3 regions of the Xanthobacter sp. DMC12 genome follow, and region 1 is predicted to be linked to each of the others. Evidence: predicted binding sites of a transcription regulator. Region 1 holds the regulator's gene; each other region holds the start of a gene.
The links. The regulator LexA, encoded in region 1, represses DNA repair genes until DNA is damaged. The targets are predictions, from matches to a motif close to TGTTCNNNNTGTGTTCNG.
Positions count from the first base shown of each region.

Region 2: ACT535_RS22740 (ATP-dependent helicase) is a predicted target of LexA. The motif match lies at 3,640-3,657, and genes of this name have one in related genera.
Region 3: def (peptide deformylase) is a predicted target of LexA. The motif match lies at 6,012-6,029, and genes of this name have one in related genera.

Region 1 covers NZ_JBQUYZ010000001.1:651,087-658,361, reverse strand. Annotated here, with positions in the region: gene ACT535_RS02925 (ComEC/Rec2 family competence protein) at 1-1,642, shown strand, start outside; gene lexA (transcriptional repressor LexA) at 1,769-2,479, opposite strand; gene ACT535_RS02915 (molybdopterin molybdotransferase MoeA) at 2,636-3,850, opposite strand; gene moaC (cyclic pyranopterin monophosphate synthase MoaC) at 3,904-4,392, opposite strand; gene ACT535_RS02905 (DUF2147 domain-containing protein) at 4,513-4,935, opposite strand; gene trpC (indole-3-glycerol phosphate synthase TrpC) at 5,253-6,044, opposite strand; gene trpD (anthranilate phosphoribosyltransferase) at 6,041-7,075, opposite strand; gene ACT535_RS02890 (anthranilate synthase component II) at 7,097-7,275, opposite strand, start outside.
Region 2 covers NZ_JBQUYZ010000007.1:235,936-243,210, reverse strand. Annotated here, with positions in the region: gene ACT535_RS22765 (AI-2E family transporter) at 1-933, opposite strand, end outside; gene ACT535_RS22760 (hypothetical protein) at 1,075-1,395, shown strand; gene ACT535_RS22755 (MFS transporter) at 1,483-2,907, shown strand; gene ACT535_RS22750 (cupin domain-containing protein) at 2,912-3,295, shown strand; gene ACT535_RS22745 (hypothetical protein) at 3,369-3,602, shown strand; gene ACT535_RS22740 (ATP-dependent helicase) at 3,757-6,156, shown strand; gene ACT535_RS22735 (GGDEF domain-containing protein) at 6,265-7,275, shown strand, end outside.
Region 3 covers NZ_JBQUYZ010000002.1:522,940-530,214, forward strand. Annotated here, with positions in the region: gene addA (double-strand break repair helicase AddA) at 1-2,769, shown strand, start outside; gene trxA (thioredoxin) at 2,856-3,176, shown strand; gene ACT535_RS10570 (hypothetical protein) at 3,250-3,600, opposite strand; gene truA (tRNA pseudouridine(38-40) synthase TruA) at 3,743-4,480, opposite strand; gene fmt (methionyl-tRNA formyltransferase) at 4,496-5,419, opposite strand; gene def (peptide deformylase) at 5,456-5,974, opposite strand; gene ACT535_RS10590 (DNA recombination protein RmuC) at 6,075-7,229, shown strand; gene ACT535_RS10595 (DUF2200 domain-containing protein) at 7,236-7,275, shown strand, end outside.

The DNA.
Region 1 (7,275 bases):
CCCCGCCATGCCCGGCGCCCACGATTTCGGCCGCGCGCCGTGGTTTCAGGGCATCGGCGCCATCGGCTACGGGCTCGGCCGGCCGAAGGCGGCGGCGCCGCGCGATCCGCCTCTGTCCGTGCGCCTCGCCATGGGGCTGGACGGGGTGAGGCAAAGCCTCTCGAACCGGATCCGCGCCTCGCTCACCGGCGTGCCGGCCGAGGTGGCGGTGGCGCTGGTCGCCGGCGACCGTTCCGGCATTCCGCGGGCGGTGGAGGAGAGCATGCGCGTCTCCGGCCTCTCGCACATCCTCTCCATCTCCGGCCTGCACATGGCGCTGGTGGCCGGTACCCTGTTCGCACTGGCGCGGGGCGTGCTGGCGCTGGTGCCGGGGCTGGCGGTGTCGTTGCCCATCAAGTCCATCGCGGCGCTGATCGCGCTTTCGGGCAGCGCCTTCTATCTCGTGCTGTCGGGCAATGACGTGCCGGCCCAGCGCTCCTTCGTCATGACCGGGCTCGTGCTGGCGGGCGTGATGGTGGGGCGGCCGTCCCTGTCGCTGCGCTCGGTGGGCGTTGCGGCGGTGGTGGTGCTGGCGCTGACGCCGGAGGCGGCGCTGGACCCGGGAACGCAGATGTCGTTTGCCGCCACCCTCGCCCTCGTCGCCGCCTATGAGCGGCTCCAGCCCTTGCGGGCGATCCCCCGGCCGGATGGCATCGCCGGCGCGGTGGTCTCCTGGGTGGCTGTGCTGGTGGCGGGCACGGCGCTGACCTCGCTGGTGGCGGGGCTCGCGACGGCGCCCTACGGCATCTTCCATTTCCAGCGGGTGGCGCCCTATGGCCTGCTCGCCAACCTCGCCGCCATGCCGGCGGTGTCCTTCCTGGTGATGCCGGCGGGACTGGCGGGCGTGCTGCTGATGCCGTTCGGCTGGGATCATCTCGCCTGGCCGGTGATGGGGCGCGGCATCGAGATCATGACGGCGGTGTCCGACTGGGTGGGCACGCTGCCGGGCGCCGACATCCGCGCCGCCTTCATCGGCACCGGGACGCTGCTGTGGTTCTCGCTCGCGCTGCTGGCCCTCTGCCTGCTGCGCGGCGTCCTCACCCTCGCGGCGCTGGTGCCCCTCGGCCTCGCCGCGCTGGTGGCGGGCGCGCCTCTGAAGCCAGACCTCCTCATAGCGCCCGATGCGCAGACGGTGGCGGTGCGGATGCCGGACGGGCGGCTTTCGGTGCTCGGCGCCTCCGGCCAGAAACTGCTGGTGGAGCAGTGGCTGACGCGGGAGGGCGACCGCCGCACGGCCGGAACGAAGGACCTCGCCGCCGGCTTCACCTGCGATCCGCTCGGCTGCACCGCGCCGCTGCCCGGTGGCGGCACCATCGCCATTTCGCGCCGCGCCGAAAGCCTGGAGGCGGACTGCCTGAATGCCCGCATGATCGTTACCCGCGATCCGCCGCCCAAGACCTGCCCGGCAGAGGTGCTGACCCCGGCGAAACTCGCGCGGACAGGGACGCTCGCCTTCACCCTCCGCGACGGCGCGCTCGTCGCCGAATCCAGCCGCAAGGCTGGCGTATCCCGTCCCTGGATGGCGCCGCTGCCGCCGGAACCCATATCCGAACCCGCCACCGCCGATGCCGGCGACCCTCAGGCGGATGCGACCGCGCCCTGATGGGGGGGGGCTTCAAGAGGCGTCGGGGTGAGGAGCAACGCCCTTGAGAAAAAGCGCAGGCGCCCGTTGAGCGTGGACCGCCGCGCCCCTCACCCCGTTCCGGATCTCCCGCAGGAGAAATAAGGATCAGTAGCGGCGCATCAGGCCTATGAGCCGGCCCTGGATGCGCACGCGGTCGGGCCCGAAGATGCGGGTCTCGTAGGCTGGATTGGCGGCCTCGAGCGCGATGGAGGCGCCCTTCTTGCGCAGGCGCTTGAGGGTGGCTTCCTCGTCGTCCACCAGCGCGACGATGATGTCGCCGGTATCGGCGCTGTCGCATTTGCGGATCAGCACCGTGTCGCCGTCGAGGATGCCGGCCTCGATCATGCTGTCACCGCGGACTTCAAGGGCGAAGTGCTCGCCCGAGCCCAGCATCTCGGGCGGGATGTTCAGCGTGTGGCTGCGGCTCTGGATGGCGGAGATGGGCGTGCCGGCCGCGATGCGGCCCATGACCGGCACCGAGACCACCTGGCCCGCCTCGTCGTCCTCCGGCACCGGACGGACCTTGCCGAGGCTGCCCTCGATGACCGAAGGGGAGAAGCCGCGCCCTGCGGACCGGGCGGAGGCAAGGCCCGGCGCCACGCTGTCGGGCAGGCGCACCACTTCCAGCGCACGGGCGCGGTTGGGCAGGCGGCGGATGAAGCCGCGCTCTTCCAGAGCGGTGATGAGGCGGTGGATGCCGGACTTGGAGCGCAGGTCCAGCGCTTCCTTCATCTCGTCGAAGGAGGGTGGGACCCCGGTTTCCTTGAGCCGCTCATGGATGAAGCGCAGAAGGTCATATTGCTTCCGAGTGAGCATTCCCTGGCCCCGTTCCTTGCACGCACCGCCCGGAAGCGGCGCTCTCGGCCGGTCCCGATTCCAAGCGCATCCAGCCCGGTGCGCCGCGAAACAAATCATGAACAGTCTTTATCTGTTCCTTTTGTGTTCCGCAAGTGGTGAAGGCCCCGTTAACGCTCAATCGTCGAAGGGAATAATCTCGCAGGGGTCTCCGACACGCCCCGCAGGCGCGAAGGGCGGGCGCACCAGAAGGCAGTCGGCGGCGGAGAGAATGCTCAGCATGGCGCTGTCCTGCGAGGCGCAGGGAATGGCGTGGATCGAGCCATCCGCCCGGCGGTCGAGAGTCGCGCGCATGAAGTCCCGCCGCACATCATTGGGTGGCAGGTCGGCCGCGAGGCGCGCCGGCACGGTCTCGGGGCCGGGGCGGGAATCACCCTGCAGAGCGCGGATGAGGGGGACGAGGTAGACCATCCCGCAGACGTGGGAGGACACCGGGTTGCCCGGCAGCCCCAGCACCCGCACGGCGCCGCGATGGCCGAACATCAGCGGCTTTCCGGGGCGCAGCGCGATCTTGTGCACCGAGAGGTCCACCCCCTCGGCCTTCAGCGCCGGGGCCATCAGGTCATGATCGCCCACGGAGGCGCCGCCGGAGGAGACCACGAGATCGAATTCGCCGGAGAGCGCCCGCGCCACCACGGCGCGGATGGCCGCGAGGTCGTCCTTGATGAGGCCGAGGTCGGTCACATCGGCACCGGCGCGGCGGGCGAGTTCGGCGAGGCCGAAGGCGTTGGAGACGACGATCTCGCTGTCGTTGCCGGTGCCCTGGCCGGGCAGCACCAGTTCGTCGCCGGTCTGCAGCAAGGCGACGCGCGGGCGGCGCGCGACCGGCACTGTCGCATGGTCCATGGCGGCGGCCAGCATGATGTCGCGGCCTGTCAGGCGCCGGCCGGCGAACAGGCCGGGTGCGCTTTCGGAAAAATCGCAGCCGCGCTTGCGCACGTTGCGGAGCGCGGCGGTCGGGGCGGTGGTGGTTATGGTGTCGCCCTCGCGGGTGACGTTCTCCTGGATCACCACCGTGTCGGCGCCCTCCGGCACCACGGCACCGGTGAAGATGCGTACGGACTGCCCGGCGGCCACAACACCCGCAAAGGGGCGCCCTGCGGCGGACTCGCCGATCACGGTCAGGCGGGCGGGCGTCTCGGCGATGTCGGCGCCGCGCACGGCGTAGCCGTCCATGGCCGACATGTCGGCGGGGGGCTGCGTGCGGCGGGCCGCGAGATCGCGCGCCAGCACCCGCCCGGCCGCCGCCTGCACCGGCACATCCTCGACGCCGAGCGCGACGACGCCCTCAGTGATGAGCGCGGTGGCCTCCTCGACGGTCATGAGCGCCATGGCGCGGCTCCCTCACTCTGCACGTGCTGTCGGGTCATGATGGCGGAAACGGATCAAGCCGCTCCGTCATCTGCGCGGAAATGGCCGCTGCGGCCGCCGGATTTCTCCAGCAGGCGGATACCTTCAATCCGCATGCCACGGTCGGCGGCCTTGGCCATGTCGTAGATGGTGAGGCAGGCGACGGAGACGGCGGTCAGCGCCTCCATCTCCACGCCGGTCTGGCCCGTCACCTTGGCGCGGGCGGTGACATGAAGGCCGGGCAGGGCGGGATCGGGGACAACCTCCACCTCCACCTTGGTCAGCATCAGGGGATGGCAGAGGGGGATCAGCTCATGGGTGCGCTTGGCGGCCATGATGCCGGCGATGCGCGCCACGCCCAGCACGTCGCCCTTCTTGGCGTTGCCGGAGAGGATGAGGTCCAGCGTCTCGCGCGCCATCGCCACGCGGCCCTCGGCCAGCGCCTCGCGGGTGGTCGCATCCTTGTCGGACACGTCCACCATGCGGGCGGCGCCCTGTTCGTCGAGATGGGTCAGGCTGGCCATGGAAGTCGCGGTCTTCCCCGGAATCGATCTGAGGTCGGGGAAGATGGCGTCCGCGGCGGCGCCTGTCCACCGCCGCAAGGGCAGGGCGGCGGAAAGGCTGTGTTGCCGGCGTTGGTTGGATCAGCGCAGGCGGGTCCAAGTCTGCGACTGGCAGAGCACCGACATCACGCACCCGCTCAGCTTCAGGGTATCGTCGCCCGTCAGCGTGATGGAGCCGGAATAGGTTTTGCCGTCTTCGGCATTGTAGATTTTGCCGCCGGTCCACTCCTTCGGTCCGCCGGTGAAGCCGGTCAGAAACACAAGGCCCTTCAGCGGCCGGTCACGCAGTTTCGTATCCTGGTTCTTGATGTCCTTGAGGTTCGGATCGGCCTTGAGGCCGTCCGACGACACGAGGCGTCCGCACAGAGACTTGCCGCATTGGGTGATTTCCACCTGGCCGTTCTTGGTGGCGGTCAGCCACTGGCCGGTGACATCCGCGGCAAGCGTGGGCGATGCCGCAAGGCCGACGAGGCCGGCAACGATGGCGATGAGACCCGTCCTCATTGTTTCCCCTTCCATTTCGGCCTCGTTGGCGGGCCGATGATATAATTAAGTACAAACTTACTAAGTGGGCAAGGCCGCCGGGCACATTCCTTTGCAGGGGGCACGGTCTGGGGCGTCGCGCCAAGCGGGGCCGGTAGGCTGTGGCTTATGGACACTGGTCAGGACGACCCAGCTCGGCGAAAGCCGCCCGCGCGCCCACGCCAAAGACGCGACGCGGGCACCGGCCGACGAACGCGACTTCACGTGTTCCTCCCAAAGTGCGGGCGGTCTCTGCAGACCCTCGCGCATTAAGGCGGAAATTTACGTATACGGCAACACTAACCCGCTATGAGCAGAGAGGTTGCGGATGCGACATCCTCCTGCCGCATCAGGCTCTCGCCCACCAGAATGGTGCCGATGCCCACCTGCGCCAGCCGGGCCACGTCGGCCGGCGTGAAGATGCCGCTCTCGCCGATGACGATGCGGTCCTTCGGCACGCGGGGCGCGAGGCGCTCGGAGGTTGCCAGCGTGGTCTCGAAGGTGCGCAAATTGCGGTTGTTGATGCCGATGAGCCGGCAGGGCAACGCCAGCGCGCGGTCCAGCTCGGCGTCGTCATGCACTTCCACGATGGCGTCCATGCCATAAGCGGCGGCCGCGTCGGCGAGGTCGAGGGCGAGGGCGTCGTCCACCCCGGCCATGATGATGAGGATGCAGTCCGCCCCCCAGGCGCGGGCCTCCGCCACCTGATAGGTGTCGTACATGAAATCCTTGCGCAGCACGGGCAGGCTCACCGCCGTGCGGGCGGCCTTCAGATAGTCCGGCGCACCCTGGAAGGAGGGCGTGTCCGTGAGCACCGACAGGCAGGTGGCACCGCCGCGCTGGTAGGCGCGCGCGAGGGACGGTGGGTCGAAGTCTGCGCGGATCAGGCCCTTGGAGGGGCTCGCCTTCTTGATCTCGGCGATGAGCGCAGTGCGGCCTTCGGACAGGCTCTGCTCGATCGCGCCCGCGAAGGGGCGCACGCGGGGGGCGCAGCGGGCAGCGGCCTCGATCTCGGCGAGAGGCCGGGCCTTCTTCGCGGCGGCGATTTCCTCGCGCTTGTAGGCCTCGATCTTGGTGAGGATGTCGCTCATTGCGCGGCCTCCGGGGCGAGAGAGGCGGAGAGGGTGACGAGCCGTTCCAGCCGGGCGCGGGCGGAGCCGGTGTCTAGGCTTGTCTGCGCCATGCCGACGCCGGCGGTCAAATCCTTGGCGCGACCGGCCACGACGAGGGCGGCGGCGGCGTTCAGCACCGCCACGTCGCGATAGGCGCCGGGGGCGCCGTCCAGCACGGCGCGCAGGGCCTCGGCATTGTGGGCGGCGTCCCCGCCCTTCAGCGCCTCGGCGGGCGCACGGGCGAGGCCCACATCCTCGGGATTGAGGGTGAAGGTGTGGATGCGGCCGTCTTCCAGCACGGCAATGTCGGTGCCGCCGGAGATGGTGATCTCGTCGAGCCCGTCCGAGCCGTGGACCACGAAGGCCTTCTCCGAGCCCAGCGCCTTGAGCACCTCGGCCAGAGGCACGATCCAGGATTTCGCGAACACGCCCACCATCTGCCGCTTCACGCCGGCCGGATTGGAGAGCGGACCGAGCAAATTGAAGATGGTGCGCGTGCCCATCTCCACCCGTGTCGGGCCCACATGCTTCATGGCCGGATGGTGGGAGGGGGCGAACATGAAGCCGATGCCGGCCTCGCCGATGCAGCGGGAGATTCCGGCCGGATCGAGATCGAGCCGCACGCCCAACGCGGAGAGCACATCCGCCGCGCCGGATTTCGAGGAGAGCGCCCGGTTGCCGTGCTTCGCCACCGGCACGCCAGCGCCGGCCACGATGAAGCTCGCGCAGGTGGAGATGTTGTAGGAGCCGGAGGCATCGCCCCCGGTGCCCACCACGTCCACCGCTTCGTCGGGGGCTTCCACGGTGAGCATCTTGGCGCGCATGACGGAGACCGCGCCGGCGATCTCCTCCACCGTCTCGCCGCGCACGCGCAGGCCCATGAGCAGCGCGCCCATCTGGGAGGGGGTCGCCTCGCCGGACATCATGCGATCGAACACGAAGGCGGCCTCGTCGCGGGAAAGGCTCGCGCCCGTGGCCACCTTGCCGAGCAGGGGTTTGAACTGGTCCATGGTGTGTCCTCAGCCCCCGTCTCAGCCCTTGGCCTTCTGCGCGTTGAAGGCGGCGGCGATCTCGAGGAAATTGCGGATCAGCGCGTGGCCGTTCTCCGAGGCGATGCTCTCGGGATGGAACTGCACGCCGTGGATGGGCAGGCTCTTGTGGGCGAGGCCCATGATGAGGCCGTCTTCGGTGTGGGCGGTCACTTCCAGGT
Region 2 (7,275 bases), on a different contig from region 1:
GGCGGCCGACAGCACCATGGTCCATCCCGGGTCCACGGCCAGTGCGAAACCAATCGGCAATGCAGCGGCCACCGCCGCGCCCACATAGGGGACGAAGCGCAGCACCGCAGCGGCGATGCCGAACAGGAGTGGGCTCGGCACCCCGATGAACCACAGGCCGAGGCCGATCACCGTTCCGAAGGCGGCGTTCAACCCCACCTGGGCCAGGAAGAAGCGCGACAGCCGCCGTGCCGCATCATCCAGCGCTGCCGTGGTGCGCTGGATGTCGTGGGCGCCGGCGAGGCGCACGAAACGGTTCCTGAGGTCCTCGCGCTGGAGCAGGATGAACAGCACGAAGATGAAGACGATGCCGAGCGTCGCCAAAGGATGCAGCAGCGGCGCCATGACGGTGGAGAGGGTGCCGAGCGTGCCGGGCGGCGGCTGGCGGATTTCCACCGGCAGAGGCCGACCGCCCGTCGCAAGGAGCCCGCCCTCCTCCTTCGCCGCCTTGGCTGGGTCCGGCGCCTCCAGTTCCCGGCCGAGATCCTGGATCATGTCCATGGTCCGCTCGAACGTGCCGGAGCCGCCGGTCGCCTCCTTCAGGGAGCGGATCTTGTCGCTCAGGTTCAGCCGGTATTTCGGCAGCTCGGCGACGAGATCGGAGGTCTGGAGCGCGATGACCGAGCCGAGCGCCAGCAGGCCCACGAAGGTGGCGATCACCACCACCACCGCCGCCGCCGTGCGCGGCACCCGCACGCGCCTCAGCACCAGAATGACCGGAGCCAGCACGAAGGCGAGGAGGATGGCTACCGCGATGGGCACGAACACGTCGCGCCCCACATAGAGCACTGTGACGATGGCGATGGCGGTGAAGAAGGCGAGCAGCCGGTCCCGTCCGGGCAGATCGGCGCCTCCGGCCGGGCCGGACAACGACGGATCCTGTGACTGCAGCATCGCCGCCTCTCCCCAATCTCGCGCCCGCGGCGCCGAACAGGGCATCAACGCTGCGGCGTGGCAGTTGATCCATGGCACCGCGATATCGCGCTTGGCGGGCCGGAACGAGGGGCTCAACCGTGGCGTTCAGGGGATGGATGGATGCAGGGAGCAGGAAGCGCCATGTACATCTACAAGGTGGTGTGGCGGGCCGGCGAGGAGGACCCGCTGCATGTGCGGGACAAGCGCCCGCCCAAGGCCATTGCCCGCGACCTCATCAAGGACGGCTATCTCGTGACCGAGGCGGTCGCCGTGCGCGCCGCCTCCTCCGCCTTCAAGGACGAAGACGGCAATGCGGTGCAGGAGGAGTTCTTCTCCGCCGCGCCGGTGGGCGCCGTCGTGCTGGTGGCATCGGCGATCGCGGCGCTGGTGGAACATGTGGTGCCGGCCGGGGCCGAGCCCATGCCGGAATTTACCGCCTGAGGAGGCTTCACGCCGGAGCACGGTTTCCCTCGGGCGCCCGGGCTGCCATGGTGCGATATCGCTTGCCAGCCATTGCGGAACCCGCCGGTGCCTTCCTCGCAGCCCTTCGCCCGCGTCCCGCGCCGGGCCGTGGTCGGCTGGATCCTGTTCGATCCGGCGTGCCAGCCCTATTTTACCCTCATCACCACCTTCATCTTCGCCCCCTATTTCGCGTCCGCCGTGGCACCGACGCCGGCAGAGGGGCAGAGCCTGTGGGGCTTTGCCACCGGCGCAGCGGGGCTCGTCATCGCCATCTGTTCCCCCATCCTCGGCGCGGTGGCCGATGCCTCCGGCCGGCGCAAGCCGTGGATCGCGGTCTTCGGGCTGATGCTGATGGCGGGTTCGGCGCTGCTGTGGTTCGCGGTGCCCGGCGACACCACGCGCATCCCGCTCATCCTCGCCGCCTTCGCCATCGGCACCATCGGCGTGGAGTTCGCTACCGTCTTCAATAACGCCATCATGCCCGACCTCGTGCCGCCGGAGCGGCTGGGCCGGCTTTCCGGCACCGGCTGGGCGGTGGGCTATTTCGGCGGGCTGGTGTCGCTCGCGCTGATGCTCTGCTTCTTCTCCACCGCGCCGGACACCGGCCTCACCCTCATCGGCCGGCCGCCGGCCTTCGGCCTCGACGCCGCGACCCGCGAGGGCGACCGCTTCTGCGGCCCGCTGACCGCTTTGTGGTTCGCGGTGCTGGTGCTGCCCATGTTCCTGTTCGTGCCTGACCGGAACAAGGGTCTGCCGCCGCGCGAGGCGGTGCGCAAGGGACTGTCCGAAATCCGCATCCTGGTGCCGAAGCTGAGGGCGCGCCCGGCCCTCGCCCGCTTCCTCATCGTCAACATGATTTATGCGGACGGCCTTGTCGCCCTCTTCGCCTTCGGCGGCATCTATGCGGCGGGCACCTTCGGCTGGGGCTCCATCGAGATCGGGATCTTCGGCATCCTGCTCACCCTCACTGGCACGGCCGGGGCTCTGGCCGGGGGCTGGCTGGACGATGCCTTCGGCCCGCGCGTGGTCATCCTCGGCGCGCTCCTCGCGCTGTTGGTCGCCTGCGTCGGGCTTCTCTCGGTGGCGCGCGACTCCATCCTGTTCGGCCTCGTGCCCACCGCGCCGGGAACGGGTCTCTACGGCACCGTGCCGGAGAAGGTCTATGTGGGCCTCGGCCTCCTTATCGGCGCGGTGGCCGGCCCGCTCCAGGCCGCCTCGCGCACCCTGCTGGTGCGCCTCGCGCCGCCCGAGAACATCGGCGAATGCTTCGGCCTGTTCGCGCTCTCCGGCAAGATCACCTCGTTTGCCGCCCCCACCACGGTCGCTATCGTTACCGCCCTGACACAAAGCCAGCGCGCGGGGGTGGCGGTGCTGGTCGCCTTCTTCGGGGTCGGTGCCATTCTTGTCGCAGGCATCCACGCACCCTTGCGGCAGGATGCCGGACAGGCGAAGGATGCGCCCCACACCGTCCGCCAGGCGCGCAGGGAGTGACCCCATGGCCATCCGCTCCATCCGCTTCGATCCGCACCCGCCGCTCGACCCCGGTGCGGCGACGACCGTGCATGAATGGTATCAGGATCGCACTGGCGCCTTCTCGGCGGGCTTCTGGGCCTCCGCCCCGTCGGAGATCGAGGTGAGCTACGACGAGGACGAATTCTGCGTCCTCATCGAAGGCACGGTGGAACTCACCGATGCCTCGGGCCACACCGAAACCTTCCTCGCCGGGCAGTCCTTCGTCATCCCCTCGGGGTTCAAGGGGGTGTGGAAGAGCGTGACGGCGGTGCGCAAGTTCTACGTGGTCCACCTCCCGCCGCCCGCCGCCGGAGCCCCCAAGGCCGCCTCCTTGCCTGATGCCGCCGGTGACCTCGCAGGAACCTGAACGCCCGCCGGGAACCACCCCGGGCACACACCTGTTGCCCTTCCGGGATGTGATTTCGGAAGGAGGCTCGCCCATGTCGATCCGGCTGCAACTCGCCGCCATGCTGTTCATGATGATCCAGGCCGTCACGTTCTTTGCCGGCCTGCTGGCGCTGCTGCTGTCGCCGCTGGCGCGCGACGCCATGAGCGTGATGCCCTTTGTCGTGATCGGCTCGTCGATCGTGTCCGCGCCGCTGTCGTGGTGGCTGGCACCCCGGCTCAGGGCCCGAACCTGGCGGCGCGAGGGCACGCTCGAACTGCTCAGGTGAAGGATCATCCGCGGCCAAGCTCGCAATCCGGCGCGCGCGATGCCATTTTGTTCCCTTGAGCGAATCACGCGCACCGAGACCTGTTGCATTGAGACCGCCTGAATCCCCGCGCCGTCCGGGCCATGAACCCGGCGGAGCGCCAGAGCTTCCCGCCTTGAAGCCCGGCGGCATTGCCGCGCGGGCCCGTGCCGGCATCGCGCCCGCCGGGCCGCAGGCCTCCTATCTCTCCGGCCTCAATCCCGAGCAGCGGGAGGCGGTGGAAACGCTTGACGGCCCGCTTCTGGTGCTCGCCGGCGCCGGAACGGGCAAGACGCGCGTGCTCACCGCCCGTGTCGCCCATATTCTCGCTTCCGGCCGCGCCTTTCCCTCGCAGATCCTTGTGGTGACCTTCACCAACAAGGCCGCGCGGGAAATGAAAGACCGCATCCATGGCATGGTCGGCGACCAGATCGAGGGGATGCCCTGGCTCGGCACCTTCCATTCCATCGGCGTGCGCATTCTCCGCCGCCACCACGAGCTGGTGGGGCTGAAGAGCGGCTTCACCATCCTCGACACGGACGACCAGATCCGCCTGCTCAAGCAGCTCCTCGCCGCCGAGAACATCGACGAGAAGCGCTGGCCGGCACGCCTGCTCGCCGCCACCATCGACGGCTGGAAGAACCGCGGCCTTTCGCCCAAGGACGTTCCGCCCGGCGAGGGCGCCGTCTTCGCCAACGGCAAGGGCGGGATGCTCTATGCCGCTTATCAGGCGCGCCTCAAGGCGCTGAACGCGGTGGATTTCGGCGATCTGCTGCTGGAAGGCATCCGCCTGTTCCGCGAGAACCCGGACGTGCTCGCCGAATACCACCGGCGCTTCAAGTATCTGCTGGTGGACGAGTATCAGGACACCAACGTCGCCCAGTATCTGTGGCTGCGCCTGCTCGCGCAGGGCTCGAAGAATGTCTGCTGCGTCGGCGACGACGACCAGTCCATCTATGGCTGGCGCGGCGCGGAGGTGGACAACATTCTTCGCTTTGAAAGCGACTTTCCCGGCGCCAAGGTCATCAGGCTGGAGCGCAATTACCGCTCGACGGGCCACATCCTCGCTTCGGCCGCCCACCTGATCGCCCACAATGAGGGGCGGCTCGGCAAGACCCTGTTCTCCGAGGGCGATGAGGGCGAGCGCGTCTCCGTCACCGGGGCGTGGGACAGCGGCGAGGAGGCCCGCGCGGTCGGCGAGGAGATCGAGGCGCTGCAACGCGCCGGGCATCGGCTATCGGAGATCGCCATCCTGGTGCGCGCCTCGTTCCAGATGCGCGAGTTCGAGGATCGCTTCGTCACGCTGGGCATGCCCTATCGCGTCATCGGCGGACCGCGCTTCTACGAGCGGGCGGAAATCCGCGATGCGCTCGCGTATCTGCGCTGCGTGAACTCCACCGCCGACGATCTCGCCTTCGAGCGCATCGTGAACGTGCCGAAACGGGGCATCGGCGACGCCACGGTGAAGCAGATCCACGACGTCGCCCGGGCCGCCGGCGTGCCCCTTCAGGAAGCCGCGCGCGTGCTCACCGAGAGCGAGGAACTGAAGCCCAAGGTGCGCGGCACCCTGCGCGGGCTCATCCAGGCCTTCGAGCGCTGGCGCGAGCAGGCCCGAACGGTCTCTCATACCGAGATCGCCGAGATCGTCCTCGACGAGAGCGGCTATACGGAGATGTGGCAGAAGGACCGCTCTGCCGAGGCCGCCGGGCGGCTGGAAAACCTGAAGGAGCTGGTGCGCTCCATGGAGCCGTTCGAGAACCTCTCCGGCTTCCTCGAGCACATCTCCCTCGTGATGGACGTGGACAACGGCGCCGGCGAGGATGCGGTGCAGGTCATGACCCTGCATTCGGCCAAGGGGCTGGAGTTCGACACCGTGTTCCTGCCCGGCTGGGAGGAAGGCCTGTTCCCCCACCAGCGCGCGCTGGACGAACAGGGCAAGGCGGGCCTCGAGGAAGAGCGGCGGCTCGCTTATGTGGGCATCACCCGGGCCCGTGCCTCCGCCCGCATCTGGTTCGCCTCCAATCGGCGCATCCACGGCATGTGGAATTCGACGGTGCCCTCCCGCTTCCTCGACGAACTGCCGGACGCGCATGTTCAGGTCGAGGAAAGCCGCGGGGGCATGGGCTGGGGCGGCTCGTCCTACGGCGGCGGTGGCAGCTACGGCCAGAGCCGGTTCGACCGGGCCGAGCCCTTCGCCGCCTCCTCCTATTCCACCCCCGGCTGGCAGAGGGCGCAGACCCAGCGCGGCCGCTCCGACACGGGCGGCGGCGGGGGCAGCGGCGGGCGTGGCGGCTTCTCCGAGCGCGGCGGGCGCTACGATGCCGGCGCTTCGGCGCGGCGCGGGCCGATGGTGATCGAGGGTACGCTGGTGGCCTCCTCCGCCGCCCCCTCCTCCGCCTTCAAGCGTGGCGAGCGGGTATTCCACATCAAGTTCGGCTATGGCGAAATCACGGGCATCGACGGCAACAAGCTGACCGTGCAGTTCGACAAGGCGGGCGAGAAACGGGTGGTGGATACCTTCGTCGAAAAGGCCTGACGCAATATTTGCGGGCGACGACCCAAATAGCGCCCCATTCCGGCCCGGCGGCCCTCATCTCCGCCCTGATCTTCCCCTAGCGTCGCCCGCGCCGCAGATTCCAGATCGATGATCACACTCAACATCCTCCTGCTCGGCGCCGAAATGCTGGTGTATTTCGGCGCCATGCTCGCGCTGTTCCGCTTGCGCGGCACGCTGGGCATCGGCGTGTTCTTCTGCGCGCTGGGCTCGCTCCATTTCATGGAGACGTATCTGGCCGCCGCCTACTACGTGCAGTTACCCCTCGCCGTCTCCCTGTCGCCGGGCTCCGCGGTATTATTCTCCGGAAAACTGGCGCTTCTGCTGCTCGTCTACATTCGCGAGGACGCGCTGGTCGCGCGCCAGCCCATCTACGGCCTTTTCCTCGGCAATCTGGTGCTGCTGGCGCTCGTTTTCCTGCTGCGCCAGCACGATGTGGTACCGGCCCCCGGCACGCCCGCGGACATCACCTTCATGGACCAGCTCGGCGCGCTGGCGGTGTGGAGCACGCTGCTGCTCTTCATCGATTCCATTGCCATGATCCTCGTCTACGAACGCCTGTCGTCGCGGGTGAAGCGGCATCCGGTGGCAGTGATCTGGGCGACGCTGGCGCTCGTGCTCACCTTCGATCAGGTGGGCTTTTTCGGCGTGCTGCATTTTGCGCTCGACGTGCCGTTCTCCGCGGGCGTCGGCGGCTGGATGGGCAAGATGGTGGCGGCGGGCCTCTATGCCCTCATGCTTGCCCTCTATCTCGACCGCTTCGAAATGGCCGGCAATCCGCAGCGCCCGCGCATCGCCGACGTGTTCGATACCCTCACCTACCGCCAGCGCTACGAGCAACTGGAGGTGACATCCCGGCTTGATCCGCTCACCGGCGTGCTCCACCGGGGCCAGCTGGAACCGCTGGGCCGCGACCTCGTGGCAATCGCCCGCAAGACCGGCCGGCCCATGAGCCTGCTGCTGGTGGATGTGGACGACTACAAGGAGGTCAACGACCTCCACGGCCACGCCACCGGCGACGACGTGTTGCGGCTGCTGGCGGGCGCCATCTCCGAGAGCCTTCGGCAGTCGGACCACGTGGTGCGCTATGGCGGCGACGAA
Region 3 (7,275 bases), on a different contig from region 1:
CATCTGCCGCGCTCCGAATGGGAGAGCGTGGCCGCGACCCTCGCCACCTCCGACAAGGCCACCGACCGCAAGCGCGGCGACGACCTCGCCGCCGCCGCTGCGGCGGAGGACGACGCCTCAGCCCTCGTCGCCTATCGCGGCGTGTTCTTCGGCTCGGACGGTCCGCGTTCCGACAAGAACCTGCTCACCAAGGGCATGGGCACGCGCGAGCCGGACCTGCTCGCCCGCTTCACCGCCGAGCGCGACCGCCTCGCCGGCCTCGACGACCGCCTCAAGGCCGCCTGGACGCTGGAGCGCACCGGTGCGGCTCTCACGCTGGGCGCGGCGGCCTGCCAGGCCTACGAGACAGCGAAGGCGGCGCGCGGGCTGCTCGATTTCGACGACCTCATCACCAAGGCGGCGGCCCTGCTCGCCGAGCAGCCGACCTTCGTGCAGTTCAAGCTCGACCAGGGCATCGACCACATCCTCGTGGACGAGGCGCAGGATACGAGCCCCGAGCAGTGGAAGGTGGTGGAGGGCCTCGCCACCGACTTCTTCTCCGGCGAAGGCGCGCGGGCGGGGGTGACGCGCACCATCTTCGTGGTGGGGGATGAGAAGCAGTCCATCTTCTCCTTCCAGGGCGCCGATCCGCGCGCCTTCGGCGCCATGCGCACGACTTTCGAGCGCAAGGTTGGCGCGGAGGGCTTCCGCCGGGTGGAGTTGCCCCACTCCTTTCGCTCGGCGCCGGGCGTGCTGGAGGCGGTGGATGCCATCTTCCAGAGCGCGGACGCCCATGCCGGCCTGACGCTCGATGCTGTCGCCCCCGTCCATGCCGCCATCCGGGCCGACGCGCCGGCACTGGTGGAGATCTGGCCAACCACCGTGCCCGAGCCTCACCCCGAGCCGGACAACTGGCGCCGGCCGCTGGACGAGGTTCCCGCCGACGATCCCGTCAGCCGCCTTGCCGCGCGCATCGCGAGCTTCATCCAGGCGGGGATCGCCAACGGCCTCGCCATTCCCTCCCGCGACGGGCGGCCCATGCGCGCCGGCGACGTGCTGGTGCTGGTGCGCCGGCGCGGGCGGGTGTTCGAGGCGGTTATCCGCGCGCTGAAGGAGCTGAAGGACCCGCGCGTGCAGGTGGCCGGCGCGGATCGGCTCGTGGTTCCGGAGCACATCGCCGCCCTCGATCTGATGGCGCTGGGCGATGCGCTGCTTTCGCCGCACGATGATCTTTCGCTCGCGAGCGTGCTGAAAAGCCCGCTGTTCGGCTTCACCGACGACGATCTCATGCGCCTGTGCCCGCAGCGTAAGGGGACGCTCGCCTCCGTGCTCGCCGCCTCGGACGATGCGCGCCACCGCGCCGCCGCCCTCCGGCTGGCCGGCTGGAAGGTGGAGGCGGAGGGGCTGCGGCCGTTCGATTTCTATGGCCGCGTTCTGGGCCGCGACGGCGGGCGGCGGGCCATGCTGGCGCGGCTGGGTCCCGAGGCGGCGGACGTGCTCGACGAGTTCATGGCCCTCGCCCGCACCTATGAGGGCGCCGAGCCCGCGAGCCTCGCCGGCTTCCTCGCCTTCCTGCGTCGCGGCGGGGCCGAGACCAAGCGCGACATGGAGAGCGGGCGCGACGAGGTGCGGGTGATGACCGCCCACGGCGCCAAGGGGCTGGAGGCGCCCCTCGTCATCCTCGCCGACACGGTGGATATGCCCCGCCCGCGCATCGCCGGCGGACTGCTCACCCTGCCGGGGGAGGGCGTGCCAGTGCTGGCGCCGCGCAAGGCAGAAGACCCGGAGGTGCTCGCCACCGCCCGTGCCGCCGCCGCCGCGCGCGAGCTGGAAGAATATCGCCGGCTGTTTTACGTGGCCCTGACCCGCGCCGAGGATGCCCTGGTGATCTGCGGCGCCGAGACCCGCGCGCCGGCCAAGGACAAGCCCCACGCGCGGCCGGAGGGCTGCTGGTACGACCTTGCCCGCGCCGCGCTGGAGCCGGAGGCCGACGCCGGTCCGGCGCTGGGCTTCGAGGGCGAGGTGCTGCGCTGGCGCCGGGGTCCGGGGCTGAAGGTGGCAGGCGGCGGCGCTGCCGTGGTGGCGCCGGTCGAGGCGGGGGAGGCCCTTTCCTTTCCCAATCCCCCGCCGCCCGAGCCGATGCTGCGGCGCCTGCGTCCCTCCGGCATCGAGGGCGGCGCCGTTTCCGAACGACCCGCCGCGCCCGCGCCGCTGCCGGAGACTGCGCTGCCCCCCCTGGTGCGCGGCGATCTGGTCCACCGGCTGCTGGCCGGCCTGCCGGAGGTGGCGGCGGCGGAGCGTGAGGCCGCGGGCCTGCGCCTGCTACGCCACGCGGCGGACGGGGTGGACGCGGCGGCGCACCGGGCGATTCTTGCCGAAGCGCTGGCTGTGCTCGGCCATGCGCCCCTCGCGGAGCTGTTCGGCGCCGGGAGCCGGGCGGAGGTGCCGGTGATCGGGCGCATCACGGGGGCGGGCGGAGAGGTGTTCGCCGTCAACGGCCGCATCGACCGGCTCGTCCTTCTCCCCGACCGTATCCTCGTCGCAGATTTCAAGACCGACCGGGTGCCGCCTTCGGACCCCGCGGAGGCCGGCGAGAGCTACATTTCCCAGCTGGCGGTCTATGGCGCCATTCTGTCGCAGGCGTTCGGCGGGCGGCCGGTGGAGGCGCGGCTGATCTACACGGCCGGGCCGCTTGTGGTGCCGCTCGATCCCTCCCGGCTCGCCGCGGCGCTGGCGAAGCTTGGCGTTGCGGCGCCGCCTTTCGCGTCCCTGAGCGTCAAGGGCGCGTGAAGCCGCCTTGACGGGGAGGGGAGGGGCTACCTACGTTCTCCCCCAACATCCAGTGGTTCTCCCCGTTCTGCCCTACGAGGTATGTCATGGCCGTCGAGAAGGTTTCCGATCAGAATTTCGATCAGGACGTGCTGAAGTCCAGCGCGCCGGTCATCGTCGACTTCTGGGCGGAGTGGTGCGGCCCCTGCCGCATGGTTGCCCCCATCCTGGAGGAAGTCTCCGGCGAGCTGGGCGAGAAGGTCCGCATCGTGAAGCTGAACGTGGACGAGAATCCGCAGACGGCATCCAAGTACGGCATCATGTCCATCCCCACCCTGCTCCTGTTCAAGGACGGCAAGATCGCCTCCCGCCAGGTAGGCGCCGCCCCCAAGGCCAAGCTGGTGCAGTGGATCAACGGCTCGATCTGAGCGTCCTGCGCCCCGAATGTGAAAAAGCCCCCGGTTCGGGGGCTTTTTTGCGTTTGGGTGATTGGATCGGGCGTCAGCCGAGGCTTGCCAAAGGCTTTCCGGAGGCCGTCACGCGCTCCACCATGAAGGCCGAGGCGGCGCGGACCCGCCAGGGCCGGTCAAGGCAAAGGCTCGAATCGTTGAGTCGGGCGGCCTCCGCCTGCGCCTCCCCCTCGCTTGCGAAGCGATGCGCCTCGCGCGGGAAGAAGGCCCCGCCGGGGATGATGACGGCCTCGCCGTCCTGCGTATCGATCCGCGTCTCGCTGCCGTCGAAGAAGACCCAGCCGCACGGCGCACCGGGCACGGCGCGGGCAACGACATGGGCGAGCGAGAGGGGGACGCGGCGGCGCGAGGGCTGCCAGCGCGGCATACGGAAACTGAACATCGGACCCGTCGTCCTCTATCGCCCCTGAGGTGTCTTCGAAGGGGAAATGCTCAAGGGCGCCGGACCGTTCCAACCTGCGACGTCAGGAACGTTTACAGGATGTTGCTGACCGCCGGGCATGGGCCCGCGAATCAGCGTGGACTCAATAACTGACGGCGGCGAGATAGAGCCCGGCCGCAGGGGCCATGGGGCCGCAGCGGGTGCGGTCGGCGGCGGCGAGGGCGGCGGCGAGGTCATCCGCGCTCCAGCGGCCTTCGCCCACCCGCATCAGCGAGCCGACCATGGAGCGCACCTGATGGTGCAGGAAGGACCGCGCCGAGGTGACGACGCGAATCTCGTCGCCGTGGCGGGAGACGTCCAGCTGGTCCAGGGTCTTCACCGGCGAGGCGGCCTGGCACTCGGCGGCGCGGAAGGTGGAGAAGTCGTGCTTTCCCAGAAGACGCTGGGCTGCGATGTGCATGGCATGCGCATCCAGCGCCTGGGGAATGCGCCACGCCCGGTCGCGGTCCAGCGCGAGATCCGGGCGGCGGTTGACGATGCGGTAGAGATAGTGCCGCTTGGTGGCCGAGAAGCGGGCGTCGAAGCTGTCCGGCACCTTCTCGGCGGAAAGCACGGCCACCGGGTGGGGCCGAAGCTGGGCCGTCATGGCATCGCGCACCGTGTCCGTGCGCCAGTCCTTACTCAGGTCCACATGGGCCACCTGCCCGGTGGCATGGACCCCGGCATCGGTGCGCCCGGCACCCGCCACCGTCACCTTTTCCCCGCAGAAGCGCTGGAACGCCTCGGCCAGCACGCCCTGCACGGTGGGCAGGTCCGCCTGCATCTGCCAGCCGGCGAAGGAGGTGCCGTCGTATTCGATGGTGAGTTTGTAACGGGGCATGGCGGGTTGCCGCCGTCAGGCGAGCCGGCTTCCGGGCGGGACGGCATTGCCCCTAAGGAAGGTTTCCGCCCCCATGGGCTGCTTGCCGGCCTTCTGCAGCTCCACGAGCCGCACGGCACCGGTGCCGCAGGCGATGGTGAGGTGGTCGTCCAGCACCGTGCCCGGCGCGGCGGAGCCGTTCGCCAGCGTGGAGCGCAGCACCTTCACCCGCGCCTCCTCCGGCCCGAAAGGGAACCAGGCGCCGGGGAAGGGGGAGAGGCCGCGGATGCGATCGTGGACTTCCTGGGCGGGCTTCGACCAGTCGATGCGCGTCTCCGCCTTCTCGATCTTGACGGCATATTCCACGCCGCTGGCCGGCTGGGGCGTGAAGCCGAGGCCGCCCCGCTCCAGCGCGGCCAGAGCCCGGCCCATGAGGTCGGCGCCGATCACCATCATCCGGTCGTGCAATTCGCCGGCGGTCATGTCCGGGCCAATCGGGATGCGCTCGACGAGGCCCACGGGGCCGGTGTCCAGCCCCGCTTCCATCTGCATCACCGCGACACCGGTCTCCGTGTCGCCGGCCATGATGGCCCGCTGGATGGGCGCGGCGCCGCGCCAGCGTGGCAGCAGGGAGCCGTGCAGGTTCAGGCAGCCGAGGCGCGGCGCATCGAGGATGGCCTGCGGCAGGATGAGGCCATAGGCCACCACCACCGCCACGTCCGCATCATGGGCGCGGAAGGCTTCCGCCGCCTCCTCGCCCTTCAGGCTTTTCGGCGTGAACACCGGCAGGCCGAAGCGCTCGGCCACCGCATGGACGGGGGAGGGGGTGAGGTCGAGCCCGCGCCGGCCCGCCGGGGCAGGGGCGCGGGTATAGACCGCAACCACCTCATGGCCGCGCCCGACGATTTCCGAGAGGGTGGGCACGGCGAAATCCGGCGTGCCCATGAAGACGATGCGCATGAACCTCGTGTCCCGTGATCGCCCGCCGCGATGGGGTCAGGCCTCGGCCTTGTGCTTCGCCTGCTTGGTGAACTTCTTGATGACCCGGTCGCGCTTCAGCTTGGAGATATGATCGATGAAGAGCACGCCGTTGAGGTGGTCGATCTCGTGCTGCACGCAGGTGGCGAACAGGCCCTCGGCCTCCACCTCCCGCGTCTTGCCCTCCACGTCCAGGAAGCGCACCGCCACCTTGGCCGGCCGCTCCACCTCCTCGTAATATTCGGGGATGGAGAGGCAGCCCTCGCTGTAGACGGAGGTTTCCTCCGAAGCCGCTATGATCTCGGGATTAATGAGGGCGATGGGCTTCTTGTTCTCGCCGTCACGCGCCACATCGATGGTGATGACGCGGCGCTGCACACCCACCTGTATGGCCGCCAGCCCGATGCCGGGGGCGTCGTACATGGTCTCGAACATGTCCTCCACCAGCTTGCGCACCTCGTTGTCGATCTTTTCGACCGGGGTGGAAAGCGTGCGCAGCTTGGGCTCGGGGATGATGAGGATGGGCCGGATCGTCATTCGAGCGAGATAAGCGAAGCTGCCGCATAGGTCAACATGTTCGCCGTTTGTTCAAGGAAGAGAATCACGTAAGAAGAGAAGGTTCACGCAAGAGCAAGGCATGCCGGTTGTGCTGTTCACCTTCGGCGGGCGGCCCTTCACCGTGGCCGAGGCGGCTGCGGTCGCCGCGGCGGTGCTGGCGCTGCTGCTGTTTCTGGTGCTGGTGAGCCTCGTGCGCCAGTCGCGGGCGCGCGCCGCCGCCGCTTCCGAGGAAGCCCTGCGGCGGGACGAGATGGACCGCCGCCTGCGCGAGCTGGTCCGCGTCCAGTCCGAGACCGCCGGCCGCGTGCAGAGCATGACGGAAATTCTCGCCCAGCGGCAGAGCGAGCTGGCCCGGGCCGTCTCCGACCGGCTGGACCAGACTTCCCATCGCCTTGGCGAGACGCTCTCCACCGCCGCCCGCGCCACCCACGAAAGCCTGACGCGCATCGCCGAGCGCCTCGTGATGGTGGAGGCGGCCGAGCGCAGCCTCGGCGACCTCTCCGCGCAGGTCGTTTCCCTGCGCGAGACGCTCGCCAACAAGCAGGCGCGTGGCGCCTTCGGGCAGGCGCGGATGGAGGCCATCGTCTCCGATGGGCTGCCCCGCGGCAGCTTCGCCTTCCAGTACACCCTCTCCAACGGCAAGCGGCCGGACTGCGCCATCTTCCTGCCGGGCGACCCCCGCCCGCTGCTGGTGGATTCCAAATTCCCGCTGGAGGCCGTCACCGCCTTCCGCGAGGCCCCGTCACCCGAGCACCGCAAGGCGGCCGGCCAGCGCCTGCGCAACGATCTCTTGAAGCACGTCTATGACGTGGCCGAGCGCTATTTCATCCCCGGCGAGACGCAGGATGTGGCGCTCATCTTCGTTCCGTCGGAATCCGTCTATGCCGAGATCAGCGAGCATTTCGACGGCGTGGTGCAGGAGGCCTATCGGCTGCGCGTGGTGCTCGTCTCCCCTTCGTTGCTGATGCTGGCCGTACAGGTGGTGCAGGCCATCGCGAAAGACGCCCGCATGCGCGAGGAGGCGGACCGCGTGCGGACGGAGGTCGCCGCCCTCGTGGACGATGTGAGCCGCCTGCGCGAGCGGGTGGGCGATCTCGCCAAGCATTTCGCGCAAGTGGGCGACGACGTGCAGCGCGTCATCGTCTCCGCCGACAAGATCGCCCGCCGTGGGCTGCGGCTGGAGCAGCTGGATTTCGATGCGCCCGGCCCTCCGCCCTCCGCGCCTCCCCAGTGAGCGCCCATGCAGAAGCACCGCATCTATACGACCAGCTTCGCCAGCG